DNA from 4 places in the Streptomyces sp. NPDC001890 genome. Region 2 is predicted to be linked to each of the others. Evidence: riboswitches for the same ligand, from Rfam matches in the RefSeq annotation. Region 2 holds a riboswitch; each other region holds the start of a gene.

Region 1 (7,788 bases), on a different contig from region 2:
ACAGGTGCGGTGTCTGAGCACGGGAGCGGTATCGCCTCCAGACGAGGACGTGGTGAGTGGTTTCGTCGCTCCCAGCGCGACATGCAATACCGACGTGTTCCGCAGGTCAATAGGCGTTAACCTTCGGAATTCGTCGTCCCGAAGGGCTGATTCGACGATTTGGCGCTAACAACGCGTCAATGCACGGGGATCGGCGGGTGCGGGAACCGCAGCCGGGCCCGGTGGAAAGTTTCCCCCATATCCAGCATCCGGAAGGGCGGGGCGGCCGGACCGGGGCCGGAGTGCGGAGCTCACGGGTCGCGCATCCGCCGCCCTGGTGCCAGCCTGGAGTCATGGCTTGGGCGTCGTGGACGACTTGCGGTGTGTTCTCGGGACGCGGTGGCGTGCTCACGGACGAGGTCGGTGTGCTGTCCGGGGACCTGACGGTTCACACGACCTGGGCGGATGACTCGGCCCAGGTCACCGTGCAGTACAGCGGTGCGATCGACTGGTACACCATGTCGGGCAGTCCGGTGCGGTGCTGTTCGGAGGAGGACAGCCGTCGCCTGCACGACGCGGCGGTGCAGGCGGTCCGGAACGGGGAGGCGGCGACCGTTCCCGTACTGCCCCGCCGGGAACCGCGGCGACAGGCGGCGGAACCCGCCCAGGAGTGACGCGGCCCGGCATCACCCCGGGGCGTCACCGTCACGCCCCCCATGTGAGCCGGGGCCACGAAGGGCCGTGGCGACGAGGCCGGAGATCTCGTCCCTCGGTACTTCCCCGCCGCCCACCAGCCGGTCGAAGACCAGCCCGTCCACACAGGCCAGCAGCGTGAGCGTGCGGCCCTCGGCGTCGGCCACCCCCCGCGCACGCAGGAACGCCCGCACGGCGTCACGGGCCGCGTTCTCCCGCGGCACGAGAATCTCGCGCAGCTCCGGGTGGCGCACGCTCTCGACCGCGCACGCGTAACGGGCGAGCGAGCGCTGCCGCCCCGCTCCGGTCAGCCGCCGCTCGACGAAACCGGCGAGCCCGTCCACCAGTTCACCGGCGTCGCGCATCACCGGCGCCCGCTCGCCGGCCGCCTGGAGTTCCGCCTGGTCGTGCGCGACGAGCCGCCTGACGAGCGCGGTGAGCAGGGCCTGACGGGTGCGGTAGTACGCCGAGGTGGTGCCGGGCGGCAGGCCGGCCGCCCGGTCCACGGCCCGATGGGTCAGGCCCCGCATCCCCTCCTCGGCCAGCACCTGGATGGCGGCATCGGCCAGGACGGTCCGTCGATCTGTGGTCATCACCCCTTTCTACACCTGTAGAGACGACGTAGTACGCTCTTTCTACAGCTGTAGAAGGTCGAGGCAGGGCACGAGAGGGGACCCGGCATGGGCAACGGCGCGGTGGTGGTCGGCGGCGGCATCGGCGGGCTGGCCGCCGCGATCGGGCTGCGGCTCATCGGCTGGGAGGTGACGGTCGTCGAACGCGCCCGCACCCTCGACGACGCGGGCGCGGGCATCTCCCTGCACGCCAACGGCATGCGCGCGCTGGACGCCCTCGGTGTCGGCGCGGCGGTGCGCGCGGCCGCGCGGCCGCAGTACACCGGTGGCACCCGCACCCCGGACGGCCGCCTGCTGGCGCGCATGGACGGTGCGGCACTGGAACGTGAGCTGGGGACCCCGATCATGGGCATCCCCCGGGCCGAGCTGCACCGGTTGCTGCGCGCCGCCCTGCCCCCCGAGTCCCTGGTCATCGGGTCCGAGGTGACGTCCGTCGACCGCTCCGACGCCTCGCGGGTGCGGCTGGCCGCCGGTGACACCCGGCTGGAGGCGGACCTGGTCGTGGCCGCAGACGGGATCAGCAGCCGGTTGCGCGGCCTGCTCTTCCCGGGGCACCCCGGTGCGGCGCACAGCGGGTCGACGGTGCTGCGCGCCATCACGGAGTCACCGGTCGACCTTCGTACCGACTTCGAGCTGACCTGGGGACCGGGGGCCGAGTTCGGTCACATCGCCTTCGCCGACGGCCGGGCCGAGTGGCACGCGGTGCTCAACGCGCCCGCCGGCGTGCGCCACCCGGACCCGCTGGCGGAGGTCCGCCGCCGGTTCGACGGCTGGCACGACCCCATTCCCGCCCTGCTGGCGGCGACCCGGCCCGAGGCCGTCCTGCACCATGACGTCCACGAGCTGGTCGTCCCGCTTCCCTCCTACGTGGCGGGCCGGGTGGCCCTGCTCGGCGATGCCGCGCACGCCATGACCCCGAACCTCGGCCAGGGGGCCTGCCAGGCGCTGGAGGACGCGGCGACACTGGCCGCCGCACTGTCCGGCGCAGCGACCGTCGAGTCGGCACTCGGCCGCTACGACGCGGAGCGCCGGCCCCGCAGCCAGTCGGTCGCACGGGCCGCGCGGCAGGCCGGCCGGATGGGTCAGCAGCTCTCCCACCCGGTGGCCGTCGCGCTGCGCAATACGGCGATGCGTCTCGCGCCGTCCCGTGTCACCGTCCGCGCGGTCCTCCGCCACGCCGACTGGACGCCCCCGGGGCCGGGCTGACCCCGGGGGCGGAGCCCCGGCCGTGCGGCGGTGGTGTCGCGTGCGTCAGTACGCCCCGAAGACGTTGTCGATGGAGCCGTACCTGGCGGCCGCGTAGTTGCACGCGGCCGTGATGTTGGCGACCGGGTCGTAGCTGTCCATCGAGGTCCCGGGCACGTGGTAGGCCCGGAACGTCGGATCGATGATCTGGAGGAGGCCCTTGGACGGCGTCCCGGCGGCGGCGTTCGAGTCCCAGTTGTTGATGGCCCGGGGGTTGCCGGACGACTCGCGCATGATGTTGCGGTGGATGCTGTCGTAGCTGCCCGGGATGTTGTGCTCGGCCATGACGGCCAGCGACTCCTTGATCCAGCCGTCCAGATCGTTGGTGTACGTCGCGGACTGCGCGGCCGGTGCGGCGGCGGACTGCACCGGAGCCGCCGAGGCGGTGTGGGCACCGAGCAGCGGCAGCAGGAGGGCGGCGGCGCCCGTGCCCACGGCTATGAAACCGCGGGTCAGCGGGGTGGACTTGCGACGACGGTACGTACCCGTTGCGGACATGGTGGATTCCTCTCCGTCGCCTGCGAGGTGAGCTGTCGGGTTCAGGCTGGAGATGCCTGGCCGCACACGAGCGCGGCTTCACCCCGAGCCGTTCCGGGTTCCGGACCGGCGGCTTACCTGGGTCCCCCGCTCCTGCCGTACATGAGTGGTCGGATTGCCGGACGGCGGCAGGATTCGGCGTTCCGTCCGGATTGACGGTGACCGTAGGCGAGGAAAGCCGAATGGGACAAGACCCCAATTTCCGAATGCAATTCACCCACAAGATCGATTAACGGGAATTTCGGTAATCCACCTCACACCGCACACCCCACTCCCCTTGTGCGGAACGGGAACCCATTCACGGGGCACGGCTCCCCACGGGCCGAACGTGACTCGCGCCACGAATTCACAAAAGCGGGCATTTCGCCCCGCGATCGCCGAGGCCGGGTGACATTGCCACACCTCCGCCCGGCCGTTACAGTTTTGATGTCCTGTTGTCTCCGATCGAGGTGGACGTTGCGCATCTGAGGTTCGCGAACATCACGCCGTACGGCTTCGCCCGTACGCCCGTCACGCCGTAGCAGTGCTTCGCGCTGCCCGTGACCCCGCGTGGATGCGACCTCGGTGCAGGAGCCGTCCCTCGATCTTCAGGACCGCCGCACCTCCTTCCGCTGCCCGGTCGCCGCGTGGTGCTCGCATACGAAGCCCCCCTTCACTGCGCTTGCGAATGCGAGGAACACCATGGCGACACCCACCACCCCCCACGCCTCCCTCACCTGCTCGGCCCTGGCCTTCCGGTGGCCGGACGGCACCACCGTCTTCGACGGGCTCTCGCTCAGCATCGGCCGGGGGCGCGTCGGGCTCGTCGGCACCAACGGCGCGGGCAAGTCCACCCTGCTGCGGCTGTTCACCGGTCGACTGCGCCCGTCCCAGGGATCGGTGAGCGTCGGCGGTACCCTCGCCCACCTCCCGCAGGACATCACCCTCGACACCACACTGCGGGTGGACCGGGCCCTGGGCATCGCCGAGCGGCGCGACGCGCTGCGCGCCATCGAGACCGGGGACGTCGACGACAAGCACTTCGAGACGATCGGCGACGACTGGGACATCGAGGAACGGGCCCTGGCGACACTGGGATCGCTCGGCCTCGGCGGCATCGAACTGGACCGCACCGTGGGGCAGTTGTCCGGAGGGGAGACCGTTCTGCTCCGGCTGGCCGCACTGCTGCTGGAGCGCCCCGACGTCCTGCTCCTGGACGAACCCACCAACAACCTCGACGCGTTCGCGCGCCGCAGCCTCTACGAAGCCGTCGACTCCTGGCGCTCGGGCGTGCTCGTCGTGGTCAGCCACGACCGGGAACTGCTGGAGCGCGTCGACCGCATCGCCGAGCTGCGCACCGGTTCGGTGAACTGGTACGGCGGCTGCTGGTCGGCGTACGAGGAGGCCGTGGCCGCCGAACAGGAGGCCGCAGGACGGATGTTGCGGGCCGCGGAGGCCGATGTGCGCCGCCAGAAGCGTGAACTGGAGGAGACCCGGGTGAAGCTGGCGCGGCGCCAGAAGAACGGCCGGAAGGCGGAGGCCGAGGGCGGCCTCCCGAAGATCCTGGCGGGCCGCCGGAAGCGAGCGGCGCAGGAGTCGGCGGGCAGGCTTCGCGGCGTCCACGAGGAGCGCCTCAGCGAGGCGCGCGAACGCCGGGAGGAGGCCGCCGACGCGATCCGCGACGACGCCGAGATCCGTGTGAGCCTCCCGCACACGGCGGTGCCCACCGGGCGCACCGTGCTGCGCCTGAGCGAACTGCGCCCCCGGTTCGGCAGGCTGAGCGAGGGCGCCCTCCAGGTGAGCGGACCGGAGCGCGTCGCGCTCGTCGGCCGCAACGGCGCCGGTAAGACGACGCTGCTGCGCACGCTCACCGGTGAGCTGCCCCCGTTGTCCGGCGAGGCCAGGACCTTCGTGCCGGTGCGGTTCCTGCCGCAGCGGCTCGATGTGCTGGACGACGAACTGAGCGTCGCGGCGAACGTGGCCCGGATGGCGCCCGGGGTCACCGACAACCACATCCGCGCCCAGCTCGCGCGCTTCCTCTTCCAGGGCAAGCGCGCGGAACAGCCGGCGGGCACGCTGTCGGGCGGGGAACGCTTCCGTGCCGCCCTCGCGGCGACGATGCTCGCCGCACCGGCCCCGCAGCTGCTGATGCTGGACGAGCCGACCAACAACCTGGACATCGCCAGTGTGCGGCAGCTGACCGGTGCGCTCGACTCCTACGAGGGCGCGCTCCTGATCGCCAGTCACGACCTGGCCTTCCTCGAATCGGTCGGCATCACCAGGTGGCTGCTGGTCGGGGAGGAGCTGCGGGAGACCGACGCGGAGGAGGTGGCGGAACTGCTACGGAGCCCGATCGACTGATGCCGGGGCGATCGGCCCCGTCCGCTTCACAATCGCCGGACGCGCAGCACGCCGGTCAGCATCGGGAGCGTGAACGCGCCGCGGGCGGTCTCGGGCCGGCTTGCGAGGAAGGCGCGGATCCTGCCCAGCAGTGCCTCCCGCTCCTCCTCCGGCATGACGAGCACCCCCGCCCGCGTCCCGATGGTCGCGACGAGGGAGTCGGCGGTGCGGTGCTGCCCGTGCGGGAACTCGGCCTGCTCCGGGGAGCCGAAGCGGGCGGCCCCGCCGGTCCTCGGAAGGTGCATGTCCGCCGTCTCGACGCGCCAGCTGGTGGGCGTGTCCCTCGGGCCGACGGCCGCGCTCCCGCCGATCCGTGCCAGCCCGGCGACCCAGTCGACCCGGTCGTCCATGAGGTTCCACAGGCCGGCCAGGACGCCGCCGGGTGCGAGGACCCTGGCGATCTCGGGTCCGGCGACGGCCATGTCGAACCAGTGCATGGCGTTGCCGGCCAGCACGGCATCGACGGAGGCGTCCGGCAGCGGGATCGACTCGGCGCTGCCCCGCAGGGCACGGACATCCGGCAGCGAACGGCGCAGCTCGGTCAGCATCGCCGGGTCGGGCTCGACCGCGATCACTTCGGCACCCGTCGCGGCCAGGGTGGCGGTGAGTTTGCCGGTTCCGGCGCCGAGGTCGAGCACGCGTGGGCCGGGCGCGGGTTCGAGCGCCCAGCCCACCGCGTCCTGAACGTAGTCCGGGCGGTGCTCGGCGTACGCGACCGCCGCCGCGCCGAACGACGAGGCGTGCAGCAGCTGTTCGTCACGGTTCATTCGGTCACGCTAACCACGCTGTCGGCACTCGGCCACCCCCTGGCCGCAAGTCCGGCGGCGATTCCGGTGGCCGCCGACCGGGCGTCGGTCGGCGGTCGGTCGGCAGTCGGCAGTCGGCGGTCAGCGGTCAGCGGTCAGCGGTCAGCGGTCAGCGGTCAGCGGTCAGCGGTCAGCGGGAAGTGTCCGTACCGGCCGGACCGGGAAAAGGGGTGCGGGCCCCGTGTGCCGACAGCCCGCACCCCTGCCGGGGTCAGAGCCTGTCGATGATCTTGTTCATCTGCTCGATCTCGGCGGTCTGGGCCGTGACGACGGCACCGGCGAGCTTCTTCGCATCGGCGTTGTCGCCGTGCTTCTGCTCGTCCTCGGCCATGGTGACGGCGCCCTGGTGGTGCCCGATCATGAGCTGGGCGAACTTCTTGTCGAAGTCCTTGCCCTTGGCGGCCGTCAGATCGCTCATGTCCTTGTCGGACATCATTCCGGGCATTCCCGAGCCGTCCGAGCCGTGATCCATCCCGGGCATGTCACCCATCGAGGACGAGGGCAGCGGCTTGCCCCACGACGTCAGCCAGCCCTTCATCGTTTCGATCTCGGGGTCCTGGGCCTTCTCGATCGCGGTGGCCAGCTTCTTGATCTCGGGGTCGGCGGCGCGGCCGTCGGCCAGCTTCGCCATCTCGATGGCCTGCTGGTGGTGCGGGATCATCTGCTGCGCGAATTCGACGTCGGCGTCGTTGAACTCGGCGCCGGGGGTGGCCGGTGCGGAGGCTCCGGCCGAGCCGTGGTCCATGCCGGGCATGGACGAACCGTCGGGCTTCGAGCCGTCGGAGGAGCCGCAGGCGGTCAGTGCCAGAGCGAGGGCGGCGACGGTGCCGGCGGCCGCGAGGGTGCGGCGGCGGGCGGCAGAGCAGCGGGAAGCGGACATCAGAGGTTCTCTCCAGATGGATGCACCACGTCCGTGGCGCGCGAATGGGGCAGGTTCGTCCGGCCGGTCCGGCCTCGAAGGGCCGTGGACCGGCGGATTCCTGTCACGTCCGCGCGATGCACACCTGGAGCAGCAGCCCCCTGCCGGCCAACGGCGGTCCCCGCCGGGCCGGTCCGCGTACGGCCGTACGCCGCCCGGCGGGTGCCCGAACGGCCAGGAGCACCAGGCCCAGCGCCATCAGCAGCGGCAGCACCCGGTCACGGGCATGGGTGAATACGCACGACTCGCCGTTCATCCCGGGCATGGCGGCAGCCGCCCGAGCGGAACCGTGCTCGGCCCGCACGGCCGCGTGACCGGCGGTCGCCGGCATGCCCTCGTGACCGGCGGTCACCTGCACGGGCCCTGGCGCGGGTGCGGCCGCCGTGACGGTCATCGCGTCGTGGCAGCCCTCCGCGGCGCTCGCGGGTGCTCCGTGCATGAGGAACAGCCCGAGCAGGACGGCACAGAGCACGAGCAGCCGGGACGCTCCCGGTGTGCGTGTCCGTCCGCGTTCCACGGCTGCCTCGATTGCTCGCTCGTGCGGGTCGACGGGTCCTGTCGTGCGTGCCCGACGATACCCCCACCGGGTTTCCCCAGC
Region 2 (7,788 bases):
ACGCCTCCCAGCTCATCGACAAGTCCGGGCAGCTCGGCCGGGCCAAGCTGCACGGCATGATCTTCGACCGGGTCCTGGACCGGGCCGCACAGGACGCGGGCGTGACCGTCAGCCGCAGCGAGATCCAGCAGATGCGCAAGGCGGCGGCCGCCCAGTCCGGCGGGGAGGAGCGGCTGCGGACGGCGATGCTCCAGCAGAGCTGGGTCGCCCCCGGCCAGATCGACGCGGTGCTGCGCGAGCAGGTCCAGCTGACCAAGCTGGCCCAGGCGCTCGGCGCCGACCTCCAGCAGCCCGCCGGTCAGCAGGCCGTCGGCGAGGCGCTCGGCAAGGCGTCGAAGGCCCTGCGGGTCGACGTCAATCCGCGCTACGGCACCTGGGACGACAAGCAGACCCAGCTCGCCGACTACAAGGCCCCCTGGCTCAACCCGGTCACCAAGCCGGCCGGTGCGGGCGCCGAGGCCGGGGCCTGACCGGCCGCGGAAGGGGCGGCGGGAGCGACCGGAGTAGATTCGAACGGTGAATGCTGAAGACCCCGGCCGTATCGTTCTGCTCACCGCCAGCCACCGCGTCGCGCCCGGACTGCTGTCCTGGCCCGCCTGGCAGGCACTGCACGCCGCCGACCGGGTGCTCTGCGCCGAGCCGGACCACCCGCAGCTGCCGTATCTGCGCGAGGCGGGCGTCACCGTCGAGCATGCCGCGCCCACCGCGCAGGAGCTCGTCGACTCCTGTGCGGGCGGCCGGTCGGTCGTCGTCCTCGCGGGCGGCGAGGGCGACCAGCCGCTGACCGACGGGCTCGCCCGGCTCGCCGGTTCGGGCCGGGTGCGGATGCCGGACCTGGAGCTGCTGCCCGGTTCGTACGACCTGCCGGGCGCCCGGCTCCTCGATCTGGTCCAGGTCATGGACCGGATCAGGGCCGAATGCCCGTGGACCTCGCAGAAGACGCACAAGGGCCTCGCCAAGTACGCCATCGAGGAGGCGTACGAGCTCGTCGAGGCGATCGAGGACGGCGACCGCGACGAACTGCGCGAGGAACTCGGCGACGTGCTCCTCCAGGTCGTCTTCCACGCCAGGATCGCCGAGGAGGACGAGCAGGAGCCGTTCTCCGTCGACGACGTGGCCGCGACCCTCGTCGAGAAGCTGATCCACCGCCACCCGCACGTCTTCGGCGACGAGAGCGCCGAGACCCCGGAGGACGTCCACGCGCACTGGCTGCGCACCAAGGCCATCGAGAAGCAGCGCGACTCGGTCACCGACGGCGTCCCGCTCGGCCAGCCCGGCCTGGCGCTGGCCGCGAAGCTGGCCGGCCGGGTCCGTACCGCGAAGCTCGACGTGCCGCTCCCCACCGGCGACGGCATCGGCTACGAGCTCCTCGCCCTCGCCGTACGCGCCGAGCGGGACGGCATCGACCCCGAGGCCGCCCTGCGGGCCGCGGGCCGCGCCTACCGGGACGCCATCAGGGCGGCGGAGGGCCACGCGTAGCGCCGGGCAACGGGAACCGCCGGCGGAGGGCCACGAGTGACGCCGGAGGGCGGGGGACGACCACCAGGGGCGGCGGATAACGTCGGGGGGTGAACCACAGCCCCGCCGACAGCCCCGCGGATCAGCCCGCCGACAGTCCCTCCGATGCGTCCGCCGCCTGCCCCGCCGGTGGGGCGGACGGCGGCCCCGAACTCTTCACCTGGGAGTTCGCCACCGACCCGTACCCGGCCTACGCCTGGCTGCGCGAGCACAGCCCCGTGCACCGGACCGCGCTGCCCAGCGGCGTCGAGGCGTGGCTCGTGACCAGGTACGCGGACGCGCGGCAGGCGCTCGCCGACACCCGGCTCTCCAAGAACCCGGCGCACCACGCCGAGCCGGCGCACGCCAAGGGGAAGACGGGCATCCCGGGCGAGCGCAAGGCGGAGCTGATGACGCATCTGCTGAACATCGACCCGCCGGACCACACCCGGCTGCGCCGCCTCGTGTCCAAGGCGTTCACCCCGCGCCGGGTCGCCGAGTTCGCACCGCGCGTACAGGAACTGACGGACCGCCTCATCGACCGCTTCATCGCGGAGGGGAAGGCGGACCTCATCCACGACTTCGCCTTCCCGCTCCCCATCTACGCGATCTGCGACCTGCTCGGTGTCCCGCGCGAGGACCAGGACGACTTCCGGGACTGGGCGGGCATGATGATCCGCCACGGCGGCGGCCCGCGCGGCGGGGTGGCCAGGTCGGTGAAGAAGATGCGCGGCTACCTCGCCGAGCTGATCCACCGCAAGCGGGAGAACCCCGGGGACGATCTGATCTCCGGGCTGATCCGGGCCAGCGACCACGGCGAGCACCTCACCGAGAACGAGGCCGCGGCCATGGCCTTCATCCTGCTCTTCGCCGGATTCGAGACCACGGTCAATCTCATCGGCAACGGGGTCTACGCCCTGCTGCGCAATCCCGCGCAGCGCGAACGGCTCCAGCTCTCCCTCGACGCGGGGGAGAGCGGGCTGCTGGAGACCGGCATCGAGGAGCTGCTGCGGTACGACGGCCCGGTGGAACTGGCCACCTGGCGGTTCGCCACCGAACCGCTGACGCTCGGCGGACAGGACATCGCGGCCGGGGACCCGGTACTCGTGGTGCTCGCCGCGGCCGACCGCGACCCGGAGCGCTTCGAGGACCCCGACACGCTCGACCTCGCCCGGCGTGACAATCAGCACCTCGGATACGGGCACGGCATCCACTACTGCCTGGGCGCGCCGCTCGCCCGACTGGAGGGACAGACCGCGCTCGCCACGCTCCTGAACCGCCTTCCGGACCTGCGGCTTGCGGTGGAACCTACCGATTTGCGGTGGCGCGGCGGGCTCATCATGCGCGGACTCCGCACGCTTCCCGTGGAGTTCACCCCGGGGTCCGCCCACGCTGAAAGTGACACACCGTCAACTCTGTGACTTTCACGTGATCTGTGCTGCATCGACTTGTGACTCCCGTTCGAACCCGGCTAGGTTCACCGTTCGACTCACCAGTCACACGTCAGCTACCCGGAAGGCAACCCCATGGGCTCCGCGAACGGCAAACACCGTCGCCCCCGTCAGGCACCCGCCATCGTCGTCGCCGCGGGCGTGACCGGATCGGCCATCGCCATCCCGCTGCTCGGCGCGTCCGGTGCCCACGCGGCCGACGCCACGACCTGGGACCGGGTGGCCGAGTGCGAGAGCGGCGGCGCATGGAGCGCCGACTTCCAGAACGGCTACTACGGCGGCCTCCAGTTCTCGCAGGAGACCTGGAAGGCGTACGGCGGTGAGTCGTACGCGGAGCGCGCCGACCTCGCCAGCCGCGCGCAGCAGATAGAGGTGGCCGAGAAGGTGCTGGACGACCGGGGCCCGCGCGCCTGGCCCAGCTGCGCGGTCATCTCCGGCCTGGCCGTGGACGGGACGCTGCCGGGGGTGGACCCGGGCTCGGTGCCCGCCGAGGACCCGGCCGGGAACGGGAAGCCGGCTGACGACGCGTCGGCGGACCCGTCCGGCGACGCCACGCCGTCCGGGAGTGCCTCGGACGGTACGGACGGCTCGGACGCCGTCGACGGCGCGGACGGCTCGGAGGGGTCCGGCAAGCCGTCGGGGAAGACCAAGTCGTCCCCGAAGCCCTCGGCCTCGACCACCCCGTCCCCCGAGGCGCCCGCCTCGCCCGACGCGGCCGGCGGCCAGGGCGGCAAGCACCGCGGCGCGCCGGCCGCCGAGAAGGGCGGCACCGCGGACGCCGACGGCCGCGAGTCGGGCCGTCACGCCTCGCGCGGCGGCAAGGACGCGCGCGACACGCCCGACCCGGCCGCCGACGGCACGTACACCGTCCGCGCCGGCGACAACCTCTGGTCGATTGCTGACGCACAGAAGGTTCCCGGCGGCTGGCCCGCGCTCTACGAGGCCAACAAGGCCGCCGTCGGCGCCGACCCGGACCTCATCCTCGCTGGCCAGAGCCTCGATCTCGATGTGAAGGCCAAGTGAGGGAAGTCTGATAATCGACTAAAAGCGCCCCTAAAACTGGGCTAGTTCAGGGACCTATGTCCGCTTATGCGTAAGTGAGACATGGGTCTCTTTGCGTCAACTGGCGTGTCGCGTCCGGGGACCCCTTCCGCATCGTGCCCCACCTGCGGAAACAACAGTTCTTCAGATGCAAGTAAGGGCTGATTGTCCGATGTGTCCATCTTTGAAAGTGGGGGTTGCGTATGTTTACGGTCGGAACCGCTCGCACCGCGGGCCCCGTCGACCGTCACGCCGAATCCTGCCGTCGGTCGAAGGGAACAGACGCGTAAAGCGCCGTAGGCAGGAGCGGGGGACCCAGGTAAGCGCCGGGCCCGATCGTCGAAAGACGCATCAGGACCGGCTTGGGGTGAAGTCGCGTGCTAGGACGTGCGACCGGGCAACTCACTTGGCCCGAACCCGACAGCTCACCTCGTAGGCGTCGGTGAGGAGAAGTTCCATGCTGCTTTCCAGCAAGGGCAAGCACCGCCGCCCGTCCAAGGCCGTCCGCATCGCCACGCTCGCCGGTGTCGCCGGTGCCGCAGTCGCCGTGCCCCTGATGGGCGCGACCGGCGCCTCCGCCGCCTCCGTCGCCACCTGGGACGCCGTCGCCCAGTGCGAGTCCGGTGGCAACTGGTCCATCAACACCGGCAACGGCTACTACGGCGGTCTGCAGTTCTCGCAGTCCAGCTGGGCCGCCGCCGGCGGTACGCAGTACGCTCCCCGCGCCGACCTGGCCACCAAGGCCCAGCAGATCGCCACCGCCGAGCGGCTCCTCGACATGCAGGGCCCCGGTGCCTGGGGCTGTGCCGGTGCCGGCAACCTGACCAACGACGGCGTCGACCCGGGCGTCGACACCGGCTCCTCGAACTCCTCCTCCAACTCCACCGCGAGCTCCGGCGCCTCCGAGCAGCAGAGCGCCCCGGCCGCCCCGAAGCAGCAGGCCGCGCCGAAGCCGGCCGAGCGCACCGAGGCCCCCGCCGCCTCCCGCTCGGACCGCACCACCGCCCCGCAGGCCGAGTCGAAGAAGACCGTCACCACGCCGACCGGCGAGAAGGTCAAGAAGGGCGACGGCGAGTACAAGGTCGTCTCCGGCGACTCGCTGAGCAAGATCGCCGCCGACCACAAGGTCAAGGGCGGCTGGCAGAAGCTGTTCGAGCTGAACAAGGACATCGTCAAGAACGCCGACCTGATCTACCCGGGTCAGCAGCTTCACCTGACGAAGTAGTCGCGGCTCGCTCCTCCCCGAGTACCACCCCGGCCCGGCGCGCATTCCCCCGTATGCGCCCGGCCGGGGTGCTGCCGTTCGTGCACGGGAGAGCGCCGGACCGTTCAACTGTTGTAGTTACTGACCAGTAAATATCTGACTGTTTGTCCGGGAATCTGTGCTCTCGGGTCCTTTTTCGTCCCAGGGGCCGGGCGGTCGGCCGACTGACCGGGCCGGGCCGGTTAGGCTCTTGGCGCAAGGCCAAAGCGACCCTGCACAACCAGCGTCATATCCCAGAAGGAGATGCCTCGTGCCGTCCATCGACGTCGTCGTAGCCCGGGAAATCCTCGACTCCCGCGGAAACCCCACGGTCGAGGTAGAGGTCGGCCTCGACGACGGCAGCACGGGCCGTGCTGCCGTTCCGTCCGGCGCCTCCACCGGTGCGTTCGAGGCCATTGAGCTTCGCGACGGTGACCCCAACCGCTACCAGGGCAAGGGCGTCGAGAAGGCCGTCCTCGCCGTGATCGAGCAGATCGGCCCGGAGCTCGTCGGCTACGACGCCACCGAGCAGCGCCTGATCGACCAGGCGATGTTCGACCTGGACGCCACCGAGAACAAGGGCTCGCTCGGCGCCAACGCCATCCTCGGCGTCTCGCTGGCCGTCGCCCACGCCGCGTCCGAGGCCTCGGACCTGCCGCTCTTCCGCTACCTCGGCGGCCCGAACGCGCACCTGCTGCCCGTTCCGATGATGAACATCCTCAACGGCGGTTCGCACGCCGACTCCAACGTGGACATCCAGGAGTTCATGATCGCGCCGATCGGCGCGGAGTCCTTCTCCGAGGCGCTGCGCTGGGGTGCCGAGGTCTACCACACGCTGAAGAAGGTCCTGAAGACCAAGGGCCTGTCGACCGGTCTCGGCGACGAGGGCGGCTTCGCGCCGAACCTGGAGTCGAACCGCGCCGCCCTCGACCTCATCATCGAGGCCATCAAGGAAGCCGGCTACGCACCGGGCAAGGACATCGCGCTCGCGCTCGACGTCGCCGCGTCCGAGTTCTACAAGGACGGCAAGTACGAGTTCGAGGGCAAGGCCCGCTCGGCCGCCGAGATGACCGAGTACTACGAGGAGCTCGTCTCCGCGTACCCGCTGGTCTCCATCGAGGACCCGCTGTACGAGGACGACTGGGCCGGCTGGAAGGTCATCACCGACAAGCTCGGCGCCAAGGTGCAGATCGTCGGCGACGACCTCTTCGTCACCAACCCGGAGCGCCTGGCCCGCGGCATCGAGGAGGGCTCCGCCAACGCCCTGCTCGTCAAGGTCAACCAGATCGGCTCGCTGACCGAGACCCTGGACGCCGTCGAGCTGGCCCAGCGCAACGGCTTCAAGTGCATGATGTCCCACCGCTCCGGCGAGACCGAGGACGTCACCATCGCCGACCTCGCGGTCGCGGTGAACTGCGGCCAGATCAAGACCGGCGCCCCGGCCCGCTCGGACCGTGTCGCCAAGTACAACCAGCTGCTGCGCATCGAGGAGATCCTCGATGACGCCGCGGTGTACGCGGGCCGCTCGGCGTTCCCGCGGTTCAAGGGCTGATCATCCCTTCGGCCCGCCGGGGGCCGAAGGTCATGGCCTCCGTCCGTCCCCGCACTCGGTCCCGTACCGTGTGCGGGGACGGACGTGCGTAGTGGGGAGGCGGAGACATGGCCGCGAAGGACCGGGACCGGTTCTCCACCGCGACCCGGCTGCGACTGCTCGGCGAGCAGACCGCGGCCCGCGTCTACCGGTCCCAGAACCGCCGCCAGGCCCGCCGCTCACGGCTCACCGGCCGGGCGGCCTTCCTCGCGCTCGTCGTCTGCTCGCTGGTGGTCGCGCTCGCGTACCCGATGCGGCAGTACGTCTCGCAGCGGGACGAGATCGCCGACCAGGAGCGCCTCGCGCAGGAGGCCAGGGCCCGTACCGAGGAGCTGCGCGACGAGAAGGCGCGCCTCCAGGACGACGCGTACATCCGGCAGCTGGCCCGTACGCACCTGCACTACCTTCTTCCCGGGGAGACCGGTTACACCGTGATCGACCCCGACGCGGTCAAGGAGCGCGAGGGCAGGACGGACGAGTCCGGCCGGCCGTGGCACTCCAACCTCTGGGACGGCGTGGACAGCGCCGACCGCGACTGACTTTCCTCATCCATCTGCAGAACCGCAGTTCGAGCAGCCCGATCAGAACCTAGGCAGGCATGGAAACGCCCCCTCCCCAGACCGAGTCCACCGCGCCCACCGAGGCGGACATCGCCGCGTTCCAGCAGCAGCTGGGCCGTCCGCCGCGCGGTCTGCGCGCGATCGCGCACCGCTGCCCGTGCGGCAACCCGGACGTGGTCGAGACGCAGCCCCGGCTGGAGGACGGTACGCCGTTCCCGACGACGTACTACCTGACGTGCCCGCGTGCCGCGTCCGCGATCGGCACGCTGGAGGCGAACGGGGTCATGAAGGAGATGACCGAGCGCCTCGGTACGGACCCCGAGCTGGCCGCCGCGTACCGGGCCGCGCACGAGGACTACATCGCGCGGCGCGACGCGATCGAGGTGCTGGAGGGCTTTCCGAGCG
Region 3 (7,788 bases), on a different contig from region 2:
ACAGGCGCTGCTTGGGTTTTCGATGCGCTGCCACGAGGGCGTGCGTCCTTCCTGACGACTGCCCGCCGGGGGATACCGGCGGGCCCGCCACAACTCTCGGCGGGGCGACCGGTGCACCGTCCGCGTACGGAGCGGGGGTGATCCGGTCGTCTGGTCAGCGACGCTAAACCCGGGGCACGGGCAGGAGTCGTAATGACGCTTATTGTCCGAATTTGGCGCGGCGTTGTCGCCGAGTGATCGGAAAAATTGCACCAGAGTCAGGCAATTGGTGCAGACGCGAGTGAAGTGACGAGGAAGGCGCACCTGCCTGCCGAGTGGTGATATGGCCGGGGCTAGGCTGCGGCCTCATGGACGTACTCATTCATGTCTTCGTCGCCCTGCACATCATCGGCATCGCCTCCCTGCTGGGCGGTTTCCTGACCCAGATGAAGGCGATGGGCGCGGGCACGGCCCGGTTCGTCCCGGCGATGCTGCACGGCGCTCTGACCATGCTGGTCACCGGTGTCGCACTGGTCGGGCTCAACGAGGCCGACGGCAACCACGTCAACAACATCAAGATCGGCGTCAAGATGCTGGTCCTGATCGTCATCCTCGCGCTCGTCTACATCAAGCGGGACGAGGAGAAGGTCGACAAGGGCGCCTTCGCGGCGGTGGGCGGGCTGACGCTCCTCAACATCTTCATCGCCACCCTCTGGGTCTGATCCCGCCGTACCGCACCGCGCCGCCCCGGGCACCGGGGCGGCGCGGCGTGCTCGGGCCCGCTACGCGGGCCGCACGCTGCCGTAGATCGGCATGTAGTAGATCGACTCCTCGCGCACGTTCGCCCCGGGCTTCGGCGCGTGGATCATCATCCCATCGCCCTTGTAGATGCCGACGTGGCTGATGTCGTCGTAGAAGAAGACGAGGTCCCCCGGCCGCAGGTCGGCCGTGGCGACCCGGGTGCCGATCTCGACCTGGTCCCACGTGGTGCGCGGGATGTCGACCCCCGCCGCCTTCCACGCGGCCTGGGTGAGCCCGGAGCAGTCGTACGACGACGGGCCCGTCGCGCCCCAGACGTACGGTTTGCCGATCTGGGCCCTGGCGAAGGCGAGGACCTGCTCCGCCTTGGTGGTGGCGCCGCTGTCCGAGCCGGTTCCGGATCCGGTGCCCGTCCCCGTACCGCTGCCGCTCCCCGCCTCCTTCGCCGCCTCCTCGGCCTTGCGGTCCGCCTCGGCCTTCGCGGCGGCCTGCTGCTTCGCCAGCTCCTGGGCCTTGCGCTCGGCCTCCGCCTCCTTCTTGCGCTCGATCTCCGCGAGCCGCGCCTTCTCCTCGGCGGTCAGCTTCGACAGCAGCGTGCGCGCCTCGCCCAGCTTCGTCTGGACGTCCTGCTTGCTGGTGCGCAGCGTGGCCTGCGTCGTCGTCAGCGTCTCCAGGCTCCGCACCGCCTCGGCGCGCTTCTTCGACGCCTTGGCCTGCTCCGCACGGAAGTCCGTGATCGCCTTCTGCTGCCGGCTGGTCATCCGGTCCATCAGCTGGCTCTGGTCGAAGTACGACTGCGGGTCGTCGGCCAGGAAGAACGTGGCGCTCGGCGCTATGGAACCGTTGCGGTACTGCGCGGCCGCGTAGGTGCCGAGCGTCCTGCGGGCCTCGTTCAGCTTGTCGGCGCGCTTGGCGACGTCGTCCAGCAGGGCGTCGACCTTGGCGTGCTGGGTGGCGGAGGCTTCCTTCGCCTGGTTGTACCGCTGGGTCGCGGTGCCCGCCTGCCGGTAGAGGTCGTCGACCTGCTTCTGGACGTCCTCGACGCTGGGCTTCGGGTCGGGCGCGGCCATCGCGCTCTGCGTGGAGAGCAGGGTCACGGACGCCAGGGCCGCCGTGGTGAGACCGACGGCCGGTGCGGTGGTGCGCACCCGGGTGCGCGGCTTGCGATGGGATGCCAAGGTCGGCATCTCCTTCCGTGGACCGCCTACCGGGTTAGCTGTCGGGTTCGGGCGGAACGGAAGGCTGCCCTACGGTCCGAGTGGGGGATAAGGACCGATTCACCCCGGTGCTGCGTATGGGTCCCCGGTTCCGAACTCCCGTGAGGCAGTCCGGATTCGGCGCAGGCGCCCGCTCGGCGTGGTTCGCCTCAAGGGGGTACGGGCCGCCCGGTCGAGCACGCTAGCCAACCCATGGTGCCGCTGGGAAGGTTGATGTTCGATATGCCCGATACATTTTCGTGACCTCGCCGCGACGGGCGGCGGAGGCCCGGAATTCCTCACGTGGAGTGGGTGGCCGATCCCGCTGTGTGTCCGCCGTGCTGTGTGCGGTTGGTCATGCGGCCTCCGGGTGTCGGTGGGGCGGCCTAGACTCGACAAGCGATGAGCAGCCTCTTTGACGACAGCTTCCTGGCCGGCCTCCAGCACTCGGAGGAAGAGCCCCCGCCGCCCCCCGAGGACTCCGCACCCGAAGCGGTGCCGGAGGACCTCTTCGCGGGCGTGTTCGACGGGCCCCCGCCGCCCAGGGACGCCTACTACCGCGACGGCGCGCACCGCCCCGTCATCGACTCGGCGGCGCTCCTCGACGGGCTGAACACCGAGCAGCGCGCCGCCGTCGTCCACGCGGGCTCCCCGCTGCTCATCGTCGCCGGGGCCGGCTCGGGCAAGACCCGGGTGCTGACCCACCGGATCGCCCACCTCCTCGCGGAGCGCGGGGTGCACCCCGGCCAGATCCTGGCGATCACCTTCACCAACAAGGCCGCCGGCGAGATGAAGGAGCGCGTCGAGCAGCTCGTCGGGCCGCGCGCCAACGCGATGTGGGTCATGACCTTCCACAGCGCGTGCGTACGCATCCTGCGCCGCGAGTCGAAGCGGCTCGGATTCACGTCGTCGTTCTCGATCTACGACGCCGCCGACTCCAAGCGGCTGATGGCCCTGGTCTGCCGCGATCTCGACCTGGACCCCAAGCGCTTCCCGCCGAAGTCGTTCACCGCCAAGGTCTCCAACCTGAAGAACGAGCTGATCGACGAGGAGACCTTCGCCGGCCAGGCCGCGGACGGCTTCGAGAAGACCCTCGCCCAGGCCTACGCGATGTACCAGTCCCGGCTGCGCGAGGCCAACGCGCTGGACTTCGACGACATCATCATGACGACGGTCCACCTGCTCCAGGCGTTCCCCGACGTCGCCGAGCACTACCGCCGCCGCTTCCGGCACGTCCTGGTCGACGAGTACCAGGACACCAACCACGCCCAGTACACCCTCGTACGCGAGCTGGTCGGCCCGGCGGGCGAGGGCGACGCCCCGGCCGAGCTGTGCGTCGTGGGTGACGCGGACCAGTCGATCTACGCCTTCCGCGGCGCGACCATCCGCAACATCCTCCAGTTCGAGGAGGACTACCCGAACGCGACGACGATCCTCCTGGAGCAGAACTACCGCTCCACGCAGACGATCCTGTCCGCCGCCAACGCGGTCATCGAGCGCAACGAGAGCCGCCGCCCCAAGAACCTCTGGACCAAGGCCGGCACGGGCGCCCGGATCACCGGCTACGTCGCCGACACCGAGCACGACGAGGCGCAGTTCGTCGCCGACGAGATCGACCGGCTCACCGACGCGGGCGACGCCAAGGCCGGTGACGTCGCGATCTTCTACCGTACGAACGCGCAGTCCCGCGTCTTCGAAGAGATTTTCATCCGCGTCGGCCTGCCCTACAAGGTCGTCGGCGGCGTGCGCTTCTACGAGCGCAAGGAGGTCCGGGACATCCTGGCCTACCTGCGCGTCCTCGCCAATCCGGAGGACACCGTCCCGCTGCGCCGCATCCTCAACGTGCCCAAGCGCGGCATCGGCGAGCGCGCCGAGGCCATGATCGACGCGCTGTCGATGCGCGAGAAGATCACCTTCCCGCAGGCGCTGCGCCGGGTCGACGAGGCGTACGGCATGGCGGCCCGGTCGGCCAACGCCGTCAAGCGGTTCAACACGCTGATGGAGGAGCTGCGCACGATCGTCGAGTCGGGCGCGGGCCCCGCGGTGGTCCTGGAGGCCGTGCTGGAGCGCACGGGTTATCTCGCCGAGCTCCAGGCGTCCACCGACCCGCAGGACGAGACCCGGATCGAGAACCTCCAGGAACTGGCCGCCGTGGCCCTCGAATTCGAGCAGGAGCGCGGAGCGGCCGGCGAGGAGGGCGCGGACGCGGCAGCGGGTACGGCCCCCGGCACGGGCACGCTCGCCGAGTTTCTGGAGAAGGTCGCGCTCGTCGCCGACTCCGACCAGATCCCCGACGAGGACGAGGACGGCTCCGGCGTCATCACGCTGATGACGCTGCACACCGCGAAGGGCCTCGAATTCCCGGTCGTCTTCCTGACCGGCATGGAGGACGGCGTCTTCCCGCACATGCGGGCGCTGGGGCAGGTGAAGGAGCTGGAGGAGGAGCGGCGCCTCGCCTACGTCGGCATCACCCGGGCCCGCGAGCGGCTCTACCTGACCCGGGCCGCCATGCGCAGCGCGTGGGGGCAGCCCTCGTACAACCCGCCGTCGCGGTTCCTGGAGGAGATCCCGGACCAGCACCTGGAGTGGAAGCGGACCGGGCCGATGGCGGCACCGGCCGGACCGACGTCGGGGATCACCTCGTCGCTGTCCTCGTCGCGTTCGCGCTCCGGGCCCTCGGGCTTCGCGACCCGGCGTACCTCCGACAAGCCGACGGTCACGCTGGCCGTCGGGGACCGGGTCACGCACGACCAGTTCGGGCTCGGCACGGTCACGGCGGTCGAGGGCATCGGTGACCAGGCGAAGGCCACGGTCGACTTCGGCGACGAGCGTCCGAAGAAACTGCTGCTGCGGTACGCGCCGGTCGAGAAGCTGTAGGCGGAGCCGGCCGGCGGGCGGGGGTCGTTGCCCCGCCCGCCGGCTCAGCTCTCAGCTCTCAGGTCTTGGGGCCTGGGTCTCAGGTCGGGTTGACGCCGTGGCTGCGGAGCCAGGGCAGCGGGTCCACTGCCGCTCCGCCACCGGGGCGCACCTCGAAGTGCAGGTGCGGGCCGGTGGAGTTCCCGGTGTCGCCCGAGTACGCGATGACGTCACCGGCCTTGACCGGGCCCGAGCGGATCTTGGTGGCGCTGAGGTGGCAGTACCAGGTCTCGGTCCCGTCGGCCGCGGTGACGATGGCCATGTTCCCGTAGGCGCTGTTCAGCTGGGTGCGCACGGTGCCGTCCGTCGCGGCCATCACGGGTGTGCCCTGCATGACGGGGAAGTCGATGCCCGTGTGCACGGACATCCAGTTGACGCCTGCCTGCCCGAAGTACGCGCTGAGGCCGTGATCCTTGACCGGCATGACGAACTTGGGGCGCAGGGCCTCCTTGCGCGCGGCCTCTTCCTCGCGCTTCTTCTTCTCGGCGGCCTGCCGCTCCCGCAGGTCGATGCGCTCCTGGGTGCGGCTGGCGCGGTCGGCGAAGTTCTCCGCGTCGGCGCTGAGGTTGGCGAGCTGGGTGTCCAGCTTGTTGTTGGCGGCGACCGGCTTGACGGAGCCGGGGTCGGCCGCCGCCATCGTGGTGTTGTCGTCCTTCTTCTCCTCGCCGCCCAGCCCGCCGACCGAGGCCGCGGCGATTCCGGCCACGCTCATCACGCAGGCGGAGGGGATGGCGACGGTGAGGAGCGCGGATCGCTTCGCGGGGGAACGTCGCCTGCTGCGGCCGGCGCCGCCGCCGCGGGTTGCGGAGCGGCCGACGGAGCGGCGTGGTCCGGGCGCGGCCTCCGCGACGTCAGAGATGGCCGCGACGCTGATGGTGGCCGCGTCATGGACATCGTCCGCCGGCACGTCGTCCGCTCCGATGCCGTCCGCGTCAGCCGCGCCGTCCGCACCGGTCGTGGTGTCCGCGGCAGCGGAGGCGTAGGGCGCGTACGGGTCGTAGAGGTCGTAGGACCCCGGGGCGGTGTAGGTCTCGTGGGTTCCGAGCGCCTCATGTGCCGTGTGTGCCGACTGCGCCTCGTAGGACACCTGTGCGGTTTCTGCGGTTTGTGAGGGTTGCGCGATGTGCTGTTCGTGCTCGGGCGTGGCGCCGGTGTTCCAGGCGGTGGCGTCGTACGCGCCGGAGTCGTGGACAGCCGTTTCGCTCGTGGCCCACGGGCTGTTCGTCTGCCAGCCGCCGGTGTCCCACTGGCCTGTGGCGTCCGGGGCGCCGCCCTGTGCCGGGATCCCGGCGAACGTGGCGGTCGCGGTGGCCGTGACCGATTCCGTGCCGTAGTCGGCCGCGGGCGTCCAGGTGGCCGTGGTGTCGTACGTCGGTGCCGCCTCGTACTGCTGCTGGGGCTGCGCGGCGTACGCGGTGTAGGCGTCGTACGAGGTGGTGGGGTGTGCGCCCGTGTCCCACTGCGTGGAGTCGTACTGGCCGCTGTACCCGGACTGTCCGGCGTCGTAGCCGCTGCCGTACGCGCCGTCGTGGCCGCCGGGGAGCGAACCGAAGAGCGGGTCGCTGTCGAAACTGCCGGTCGCATCACTGTCGTATCCGGCGTACCCGGCGTGGGGGTGCTGGTCGTTCACCAACTTCTCTCTCGCCTCGGCAGCAGGACCTGTGCTCTGGAGTCCGGCAGGGGGATCCCAGGGGGAGCAGTGGCCGCGACTGTACCCGGCGGTACGTGACGCCGACAATCTTCGGCGGGCATGGGCGGCTCAGGAAACGGGCAATCGGCCGCCTTTCGACGGACTGCTCACACAGCCTTGGCCTTTTGTTCGAAACCCGTTCTATTTGTGGGGCGGTCTCTGCGGCTCGGCGGACCCGTCCGGCCGCGCCGGTTCACGCTGCTCCTATGGTCCCGTTGGCCTCGGCCGTCGGTTCGCGGGATTCCAGCGTCTGCCGGACGGCGGCGGCGACGGCCGGATGCACCGGCAGCGCGAGATGGCCGATCCCGGTGACGCGTACGTTCCGCGCGTCCAGATCCGGATGGTCGATGCGGGCCGCCTCGGCCGGGACGATCACCCGGTCGAGCTCGCTCCAGAAGCTCACGAACCGGGTGCGGCAGCCGGGCGCGGGTCTGCGCAGCTCCTCGATCGGCGCGGAGCCCGTGCGCATCTGCCGCACGATGGGATGGGCGCTCGCCAGTGGGGCGACGGCCGTGCCCCCGTGGGGTGTGCCGAGCGTGATCAGCGTACGGACCCGCTGGTCACCGCCGAGTCGCTGTACGTAGTAGCGGGCGATCAGGCCGCCCAGGCTGTGCCCGACGATGTCGACCTCGTGGTGTCCGGTGCGGGCGCAGATCTCCTCGACATGCCGCCCGAGCAGCTCGGCCGCCGTCCGGATGTCGCAGGTCAGCGGCGAGTAGTTGAGCGATTCCAGGTGGCGCCAGCCGTGCCGGGCGAGGCAGCGGCGCAGCAGGACGAAGACGGAGCGGTTGTCGATGAAGCCGTGCAGCAGGACGACCGGGGGGTGCTCGTCGCCCCCGTCGCCCTCGGGGCCGTCGGCGGGGAGGACGGAGGCCCTGGCCGGGGCGGTGGCGCCGGGAGGTGTGGTGGCGCCGGGGGGTGCGCTGGTATCGGGGGGTGTGGCGCGCGGCCCGGCCGGGCGGGCCGCGGCCCGTCGTTCGCCCGGGATGCCGGTGGGATAGATGAGTACATGCCCGGCGAGAACCGCCAGCTCCAGTGCGGTGGCCTTCAGCAGCGCGGATGACAGCCGGACGGTGGGGAGCGGACACGGCCGGCGCAGCAGTGGAGGAAGAAAAGGCAGGTCCTTCATGGCCGACCTCCTGCTCCGGCAGGCGGGGGAAGGCGGCTCCTCCGGCCCCGGATGCCCTCTCATGGGGCGCCGTCACCCAGGCGCGGTCGTGCCGGTCGGCCGGATCGCCCGACCGGCCG
Region 4 (7,788 bases), on a different contig from region 2:
CAGGCTCCTGGCCCAATGGGTACATGAATCCTCCAGACGGAGGGGCGGCCGACGAGCTGCCCGGAGTCGCACCACGCCTGCGCGATCTGCGCCGGAGCCGTGGTCTCACCCTGGAGACCGCCGCCCAGCGCGCCGGGCTCTCGCCCGCCCATCTCTCCCGGCTGGAAACGGGCCGCCGTCAGCCCTCGCTGCCGATGCTGCTCGGTCTCGCCAGGATCTACGGTACGACGGTCTCCGAACTGCTCGGCGAGAAGCCCCCGGAACGTGACGCGATCATCCGCGGCGGGAAGTACGAGGGGGCCGAGGCGGACGGCTGGATGTACCGGCAGGCCGGCGGTTCCGGCCGGGCGATGCAGGCGCTCCGCGTCCGGGTCCCGCAGGCCGCGCAGAGCGATCTCGTGCGGGTCCATCCCGGCGAGGAATGGCTGTACGTGCTCGCCGGGCACCTGAGGGTCTGGCTCGGGGAGACCGTGCACGACCTCGCGCCGGGCGACAGCGCGCACTTCGACTCGCTCACCCCGCACCGGATCACGGCCGTCGACCGTGACGGTGCCGAGCTGCTCTTCGTCCACACCCTGCTGCAGAGCCCCGCCGCCGAGCTGTGCCTCGGCAGCGGGGTCCACCGTCGCTGAGACCGGCTCCTCCGGTCGCCAGAGAGGATCGTCATGTCCGATTCAGAGAACTTCGACCCGCTGGGGTCGAGGAAGAACTACGAGGCCCAGGAGCGGAAGTTTCCGCGCGGCGTGGTGATCAGGCTGTTCGCCTACCTCATCGCCGGACACATCTTCGCGGCCTTCCTCTACCTGCTCTTCGCGGTGGCCGGCAAGGGCTGACCGGGCCCGCTACGATGCCTCGGCCAGGAGCCGGTCACGCAGCCGGTCCCGGGTCCCGGGGGTGAGCCCCAGGCCCTCGGAGAAGTAGCGGTCCGTGCTGCCCCAGGTCTCCTCGATGGTGTCGAACGCCGCTGTCAGGTACTCGGCATGGGCGCCGAAGAGCGGGTTCAGCAGTTCCATCACCTCGGCCGACATGCCGTCCGCCGAGGTGTCGCTGCGCTTCACCTCGTAGCGGCGGTGGGCGTCGTTGGACTTCAGGTAGTCGGCCTCGATGGCCTCGCGCTCGACGCCGACGGCGAGCAGTGACACCGCGATCGACAGCCCGGCCCGGTCCTTGCCCGCCGCGCAGTGCATCAGGGCGGGAACGCTGTCCTCGGCCAGGGCGTGCAGCACCCGGCTGTGCTCGGCGGTGCGCTCCCGGATGATCGAGCGGTAGGAGGCGACCATCCGGTCCGTCCCCTTGCCGTCGCCGAGGATCGAGCGCAACTGCTCGACATCGCCGTTGCGGACCATGTGCCAGAACTGCGAGCCGTCCGCCGGGTCGGAGAGCGGGATGCTCACATTCCGTACGCCCGGCAGCTCGACGTCCAGCCCGTCGAGCCGGTGGTCGGCCGCGTTGCGGAAGTCGAAGATCGTGTGCAGACCGAGCCCGGCGAGGAACGCGGCGTCCTCGGCGGTGGCGCGCGCGAGGTGACCGCTGCGGAAGAGCCGCCCGTGCCGCACCCGACGCCCGTCCACGGTGGGCAGCCCGCCCACGTCGCGGAAGTTGCGGACACCCGCCAGCTCGGGTTCCGTCGACGGGATCTGCGGCAGCTGCTGCGTCACGGTGACTCCTGGAGTTTCTGATGCCGGCGCGAGTCGCGGGCAAGGCCACTCCCGCGACGATACGACATTGATTCTTCAGGCAATCATCTCGGCCTTTCCCTGTCGATACCCGGGTGAACTCCGGTTCTCCCGCGGCGAATCCGCCCGGCCAATTCCTCGCCGGGCCGTTGCCCGCGCCCCGCTGATGGTCGATGATGTGCGGAACTGTTCGAATGTGGGGATGCGATGATCGAGACGGGCAAGACCGGCCGGACCTGGCTGCTCACCGGGGCGAGCAGCAGCTACGCACTGCGACTGACCGATCAGGACGAGCTGGTCCATCTGCACTGGGGGCCGAGGATCGGCCTCGCGGCGGCGGAGGCGCTGGCCGCCGCCCCGGAGCTGCCCTTCAGGGCCTTCGAGTCCCATCTCGACGGCCGGGAGGAGTATCCGGTGGAGGGCGGGCCCAGGTTCGTCCGCCCGGCCCTCTCGGTGCGTACCCCCGAGGTCCGGGGCACCGAGTGGACCTTCGGTGCCGCCGAGGCGGACGGGGACGAGCTGCGGATCGCCTTCACCGACTCCGTGCACCGGCTCGCCCTGACCCTGCACTACCGGATGCGGGACGACTTCGACGTCGTGGAGCGCTGGGCCACCGTCGCCCACGCCGGACCGGACGGCCCGCCGCTGGAACTGCTGCGCGCCGACGCGGCCGCGTGGTCGCTCCCGGCCCGTGACGGCTGGCGGCTGAGCCGGCTGCACGGGCGCTGGGCGGCGGAATCGCGGCTGGAGCGGGCGGAGCTGATCCATGGCGAGAGCGTCATCTCCAGCAGGCGGGGCCACACCGGCCACCAGTTCCTGCCCTGGGTCGCGCTGGACGCCGACGGCGCCGCGACCGAGGAGAACGGCGAGGTGTACGGCTGCGCGCTCGGCTGGTCCGGGTCGTGGCGGATCTGTGTGCAGCGGCTGCCCGACGGGCTCGTACAGATCACCGGAGGCGCCGGCTACGACGACTCCGGACTGCTGCGGCTGGCGCCGGGGGAGTCGTACACCACGCCCGTCTTCGCCGGTCTGTGGAGCGGGCAGGGGTTCGGCGGGACGAGCCGCGCCTGGCACGCCTGGCAGCTGGCCCATGTGATCCCGGACGCGGAGAACCTGCGGCCGGTGCTCTACAACTCCTGGGAGGCGACGGGCTTCGACATCTCGCTGGACCAGCAGCGGGCCCTCGCCGAGCGGGCCGCCGCGATGGGCGTCGAGCTGTTCGTCGTGGACGACGCGTGGTTCGGGCAGCGGACCAGCGACCGGGCCGGGCTCGGCGACTGGACGCCGAATCCGGACCGTTTTCCCGGCGGGCTGAAGCCGCTCGCCGACGAAGTGCACGGGCTCGGCATGCAGTTCGGTATCTGGGTCGAGCCGGAAATGGTCAATGCCGACAGCGATCTCCATCGCGCGCATCCCGACTGGGTGCAGCACTTCCCCGGGCGGGCGCGGACGGAGTACCGCAACCAGCTGGTGCTCAATCTGGCCCGCCCCGATGTGCAGGCATATCTCTGGGAACAGCTGGACACACTGCTCACCGAAACTCCCGTCGACTATGTGAAATGGGATTTCAACCGCTGCTTCACCGACGCGGGCTGGCCGGGCGAGGAGTACCCGCAGAAGCTCTGGATCGAGCATGTGGACGCCCTGTACGCACTGATCGACCGGCTCAGGGCCGCGCATCCCGCGGTCGCCTTCGAATCCTGCTCGGGCGGCGGGGGCCGGATCGACCTGGGGATCCTGTCCCGTACGGACCAGGTGTGGACCTCCGACAACACCGACCCGCTCGACCGTCTCGCCATCCAGGAGGGCTTCGGCCACCTCCACCCGGCCCGGGTGATGGCCGCCTGGGTCACCGACAGCCCGAACGACCAGCTCAACGGCAGGGTCAGCTCGCTGCGCTTCCGTTTCGTGAGCGCGATGGCCGGTGTGCTCGGGGTCGGCGGGGACCTTACCCGGTGGAGCGAGGCGGAGCTGGCGGAGGCGCGGACCTGGGTGGACCTCTACAAGGAGATCCGGCCGGTCGTGCAGCAGGGCGCGCTGTACCGGCTGCGTGAGCCGCGCGGCTCGCTGAGCGCGGTCCAGTACGTCCACGGGGACGACGCCGTGGTCCTGATGTGGCTGGAGGCGCAGCGGTACGGGGAGCGGCCCCCGGTCCTGCGGCTGCGCGGGCTCGACGCCTCGGCGACGTACACCTGCCTGGACACGGGGGAGGTGCACCACGGTTCGGCACTGCTGCACCAGGGGCTGCACACCGGACTCCGGGGTGATCTCGACGCCCGGGTGCTGAGGCTCCGCCGGGGATGATGGGCGGCATATGTCCGTAATGATGGGATTTGCCTGAACATGGCCTGCTTATAAGGGACATGGGGGGCGCCTCGTGAGCGGGATCATATCCGTGACGGTGTGTGGCGACGGGAGGGTCGGGTATTCCGTGCGCCGCGCGGAAAGCCAAGATCCTTAATCCACGGAGTGTGACCGGAATTCCGCGCCGAATTCCCGGGCGTGGATTCCGGTGTGGAACCCGTGGCTTGTTCTCGTCGTCCCGACTCGCTTACGGTCACCGTCAATCCGGTCGGACCGCCTAATCCTGCCGCCGTCCGGAATTCACATCCACTCATCGCGTGGCAGGAGCGGGGGAACCAGGTAAGCCGCCGACCGGAGAAATCCGGCCGGCTCGGGGTGAAGTCGCGCTCAGCGCGGCCGGGCATCTCCAGCCCGAACCCGACAGCTCACCTCGCAGGCGCCGGAGAGGAAACACGCCATGCCCATATCGGGTAAGCACCGTCGTCCGAAGATCAGCACCATCGCCCGTGGCGTCGCCGCGGTGAGCGCCGGCGGCGCCGTCGTCGCACTGCCGCTGCTCGGTGCCACCGGCGCCCAGGCCGCCCCGGCCGCCGCGCCGCAGTCGGCCGCCGTCGCGCACGCCGCCCCGGCCGCGCAGAAGCAGGCCGCCACCACGACGTACTCCGTCGTCTCCGGCGACTACCTGTCGAAGATCGCCGCCGAGCACCAGATCAAGGGCGGCTGGCAGAAGCTGTACCAGGACAACCGCGAGGTCGTCGGCGAGAACCCCGGTCTGATCTTCCCGGGCATGAAGCTGACCCTCGGCGCCAAGGCCGCCGGCCACACCGCGCCCACCGGCGCCGGCACCGCCTCGGCCCTCCCGTCGAAGGCGCCCTCGGTGACCGTCGAGAAGGCCGCCCCGGCCAAGCCCTCCACCGCCGCCCCGGAGTCCAAGGCCCCGGCCTCCGCCCCGGCCGCCACCCAGAGCACCGGCTCCGGTTACGTCCACCCGGTCCCCGGCAACCACACCACCAACTACCGCGCCTCCGGCTCCAACTGGTCCAGCGGCAGCCACAGCGGAATCGACTTCCCCGTCGCCGCCGGTACCAGCGTCAAGACCATCACCTCCGGAACCGTCGTCACCGCCGGCTGGGGCGGCGCGTACGGCAACCAGGTCGTCGTCAAGCACGCCGACGGCCACTACTCGCAGTACGGCCACCTGTCCTCGCTCTCCGTCTCGGCGGGTCAGACCGTGACCGTGGGCCAGCAGATCGGCCTCTCCGGTTCCACCGGCAACTCCACCGGCCCGCACCTGCACTTCGAGGTCCGCACGGGCCCGGCGTACGGCTCGGACATCGACCCGATCGCCTTCCTGGCCTCGCACGGCATCTACGTCTGAGCCGAACGGCCTGGCAGCTGAGCGACAGAGCATGACCTGAGCAACACGGAAGAGGCGGTGCGCGGCGGCGCACCGCCTCTTCTGCTTATTCCCCCTTTACCAAAAACTGACCGGGTGGTCTATCTCACCACCCGTCAACCCTTTATTACGGTCGCGTAGGTCACATTCGGCGGTGCAGGATAAGCGTTTGTGGCAGACGATTCGAGAAAAAACCAACGTGGCGTCAACAATCGACAGGGCGTCATCGGGTCGTACGCGGCGATTGGCGACAGCTTCACCGAGGGAGTCGGCGACCCCGGCCCGGACGGGACCTTCGTCGGCTGGGCGGACCGGTTCGCGGTACTTCTCGCGGACCAGCTCCCGGACCCCGACGCGGCGACGGGAACGGAAGGTTCCGCGCACGGGAATTTCAGGTATGCCAATCTCGCCGTACGCGGACGCCTCCTCGACCAGATCGTCGAGGAGCAGGTGCCGCGCGCCAAGGAGCTCGCACCCGACCTGGTGAGCTTCTGCGCGGGCGGCAACGACATCATCCGGCCGGGCACCGACCCCGACGACGTGGCCGAGCGCTTCGAGCGCGCGGTGGCCGAGCTGACCGGGGCGGTCGGCACGGTCATGGTCACCACCGGCTTCGACACCCGTGGCGTTCCCGTGCTGCGCCATCTGCGCGGCAAGATCGCCACCTACACCGCCCATGTGCGGGCCATCGCCGACCGCTACGACTGCCCGGTCCTGGACCTGTGGTCGCTGCGGTCCGTCCAGGACCGGCGCGCCTGGGACGACGACCGGCTCCACCTGTCGCCCGAAGGACACACCAGGGTCGCGCTGCGCGCCGCCCAGGTCCTCGGCATCGACGTACCGGCCGACCCCGACCAGGAATGGCCCCCGCAGGCACAGCGCGGCACCCTCGAAGTACGGCGCGACGACATCCACTGGGCGCGCGAGTACCTGGTTCCATGGATCGGCCGGCGGCTGCGCGGCGAGTCCTCCGGCGACCACGTCGAAGCGAAGCGCCCCGACCTCCTGCCGCTCTGACGGTCTCCGGGGCCGTGGCGCCGTCGCTCGCCCGACCCGCCTGAAACCTCAGGCCGGTCCGGCGAGCGACGGCAGCACAGCCGCCGGGATCCGCTCCAGCACACCGCCCGCGAAGACGTCGTACAGCGGAAGCGTCTCCAGGTGCACGTACCCGATGTGGCAGTCGCAGACCGCCAGCGGACAGGCGCGCGGACCGAGCGCCCGCCGGTAGCTCCCGTCGTAGAGATTGCCCAGCTCCGCCGGTACGAAATGACAGCGGCGCACAGTGCCGTCACCGTCCACCGAGATGACCGACTCACCGGTCCGGCAGGGCAGCCCGGCCGACCGGTGCGGATGCCGGCTGTATCCGAAGAGCGGGTCGATGGCCGTCCAGCGGTCCGCCTCCTCGTCCGTGTAGGTGTGTCCCTCCGCCGCGTTCACCCAGAGATAGACCTCGTCCGGCAGCGCGGCGCGCAGCCGCCGCGCCTCGTCGAGATGGTCGTCGAGCCCGACCACACCGACGCTGTGCCGGATGCCGAGCGCGGACAGCTCCCGGCACTTGGTGAGGAACCGCTCGTACGGCGTCTGCCCCGGGTGGTACGTGCACCACAGCGCGATCTTCTCGCGGCCCGCCGCGCCGGCCTCGGCCAGCCACCCCGTACGGCTGCTGATGTTGGTCTGGATCGCGACCCGGCGGATGTGCGGCAGCTGCGCCAGCTCGACCAGGGCACGGCGGTACCAGGAACGGACCAGGCCCTCGCCCCACGGCGTGAACAGGACCGAGATCCGGTCACCGGTCTGCGCCGCGGCCCACGCCGTGAACCGCTCCAGCGCGGCCCGGTCGGCGCGCAGCTGCTCCCGGCTGTCGCGCCGCTTGGCGAACGGGCAGTACGGACAGTCGTAGTCGCACGAGGAGAGCGGCCCGCGGTAGAGGATCGTCAGGTCCATCGGCGTGCTCACTTCAGTTCGTACGCGGCCATCGCGGCGCGTACCCCGGGGGAGAAGAGTTCCGGTCCCAGCGCGTCGGAGTGGGCCAGGCCCTCGGGGGAGAGCCGCAGCCGTCCGGACGCCCCGGCCGACGCGTCGAGCCAGCCGCGCGCCTCGAACCGGGCCAGCTCGGCCGGGAAGTCGTCGGCCGGCGAGGTGCCGAACCGCTCCCGGTAGTCGGCCAGTGGCAGCCCCTCGGCCTGGAGCACCGACTGAAGCAGGTGGCGCCGACGTGCCTCGTCGCCGTCGACGTACCGCCCGACCTCCGCGCGCGAGAAGTCCTCGGTGGCGGCGTAGCCGTCGATGATCGCCCGCACCTCCCGCATCTCCACCGCGTAGTCGAAGGAGTAGTGCAGCTGCGTGGTGTACGAACGGGCGCCGCACCCCAGGCCGATCATGCCGTCGGTCTGGCAGGCGTAGTCGTCGGGC

The links. Region 2 has a riboswitch for cyclic di-AMP ahead of ACFYY1_RS14955 (transglycosylase family protein). Riboswitches for the same ligand answer to the same signal wherever they lie in the genome.
Region 1: linked by a shared signal. The riboswitch ahead of ACFYY1_RS27565 (transglycosylase SLT domain-containing protein) and the one ahead of ACFYY1_RS14955 (transglycosylase family protein) in region 2 are both predicted to bind cyclic di-AMP.
Region 3: linked by a shared signal. The riboswitch ahead of ACFYY1_RS07455 (NlpC/P60 family protein) and the one ahead of ACFYY1_RS14955 (transglycosylase family protein) in region 2 are both predicted to bind cyclic di-AMP.
Region 4: linked by a shared signal. The riboswitch ahead of ACFYY1_RS25755 (peptidoglycan DD-metalloendopeptidase family protein) and the one ahead of ACFYY1_RS14955 (transglycosylase family protein) in region 2 are both predicted to bind cyclic di-AMP.

The regions. Positions count from the first base shown of each region.
Region 1 is NZ_JBIATE010000013.1:187,736-195,523, reverse strand. Features, by position in the region: gene ACFYY1_RS27580 (hypothetical protein) at 333-653, shown strand; gene ACFYY1_RS27575 (TetR/AcrR family transcriptional regulator) at 666-1,265, opposite strand; gene ACFYY1_RS27570 (FAD-dependent monooxygenase) at 1,353-2,510, shown strand; gene ACFYY1_RS27565 (transglycosylase SLT domain-containing protein) at 2,556-3,047, opposite strand; cyclic di-AMP (ydaO/yuaA leader) riboswitch at 3,052-3,237, opposite strand; gene ACFYY1_RS27560 (ABC-F family ATP-binding cassette domain-containing protein) at 3,768-5,426, shown strand; gene ACFYY1_RS27555 (class I SAM-dependent methyltransferase) at 5,453-6,232, opposite strand; gene ACFYY1_RS27550 (DUF305 domain-containing protein) at 6,483-7,151, opposite strand; gene ACFYY1_RS27545 (hypothetical protein) at 7,255-7,707, opposite strand.
Region 2 is NZ_JBIATE010000004.1:86,356-94,143, reverse strand. Features, by position in the region: gene ACFYY1_RS14975 (SurA N-terminal domain-containing protein) at 1-470, shown strand, start outside; gene ACFYY1_RS14970 (nucleoside triphosphate pyrophosphohydrolase) at 517-1,479, shown strand; gene ACFYY1_RS14965 (cytochrome P450) at 1,569-2,918, shown strand; gene ACFYY1_RS14960 (transglycosylase family protein) at 3,024-3,971, shown strand; cyclic di-AMP (ydaO/yuaA leader) riboswitch at 4,272-4,443, shown strand; gene ACFYY1_RS14955 (transglycosylase family protein) at 4,447-5,214, shown strand; gene eno (phosphopyruvate hydratase) at 5,504-6,784, shown strand; gene ACFYY1_RS14945 (septum formation initiator family protein) at 6,892-7,362, shown strand; gene ACFYY1_RS14940 (DUF501 domain-containing protein) at 7,422-7,788, shown strand, end outside.
Region 3 is NZ_JBIATE010000002.1:287,012-294,799, forward strand. Features, by position in the region: gene ACFYY1_RS07445 (NlpC/P60 family protein) at 1-34, opposite strand, end outside; gene ACFYY1_RS07450 (hypothetical protein) at 348-701, shown strand; gene ACFYY1_RS07455 (NlpC/P60 family protein) at 762-1,916, opposite strand; cyclic di-AMP (ydaO/yuaA leader) riboswitch at 1,924-2,088, opposite strand; gene pcrA (DNA helicase PcrA) at 2,337-4,811, shown strand; gene ACFYY1_RS07465 (M23 family metallopeptidase) at 4,891-6,480, opposite strand; gene ACFYY1_RS07470 (esterase/lipase family protein) at 6,734-7,669, opposite strand.
Region 4 is NZ_JBIATE010000012.1:3,541-11,328, forward strand. Features, by position in the region: gene ACFYY1_RS25735 (helix-turn-helix domain-containing protein) at 24-632, shown strand; gene ACFYY1_RS25740 (DUF6126 family protein) at 666-833, shown strand; gene ACFYY1_RS25745 (tyrosine-protein phosphatase) at 843-1,658, opposite strand; gene ACFYY1_RS25750 (alpha-galactosidase) at 1,884-3,980, shown strand; cyclic di-AMP (ydaO/yuaA leader) riboswitch at 4,278-4,434, shown strand; gene ACFYY1_RS25755 (peptidoglycan DD-metalloendopeptidase family protein) at 4,438-5,358, shown strand; gene ACFYY1_RS25760 (SGNH/GDSL hydrolase family protein) at 5,548-6,393, shown strand; gene ACFYY1_RS25765 (STM4011 family radical SAM protein) at 6,442-7,320, opposite strand; gene ACFYY1_RS25770 (STM4012 family radical SAM protein) at 7,329-7,788, opposite strand, start outside.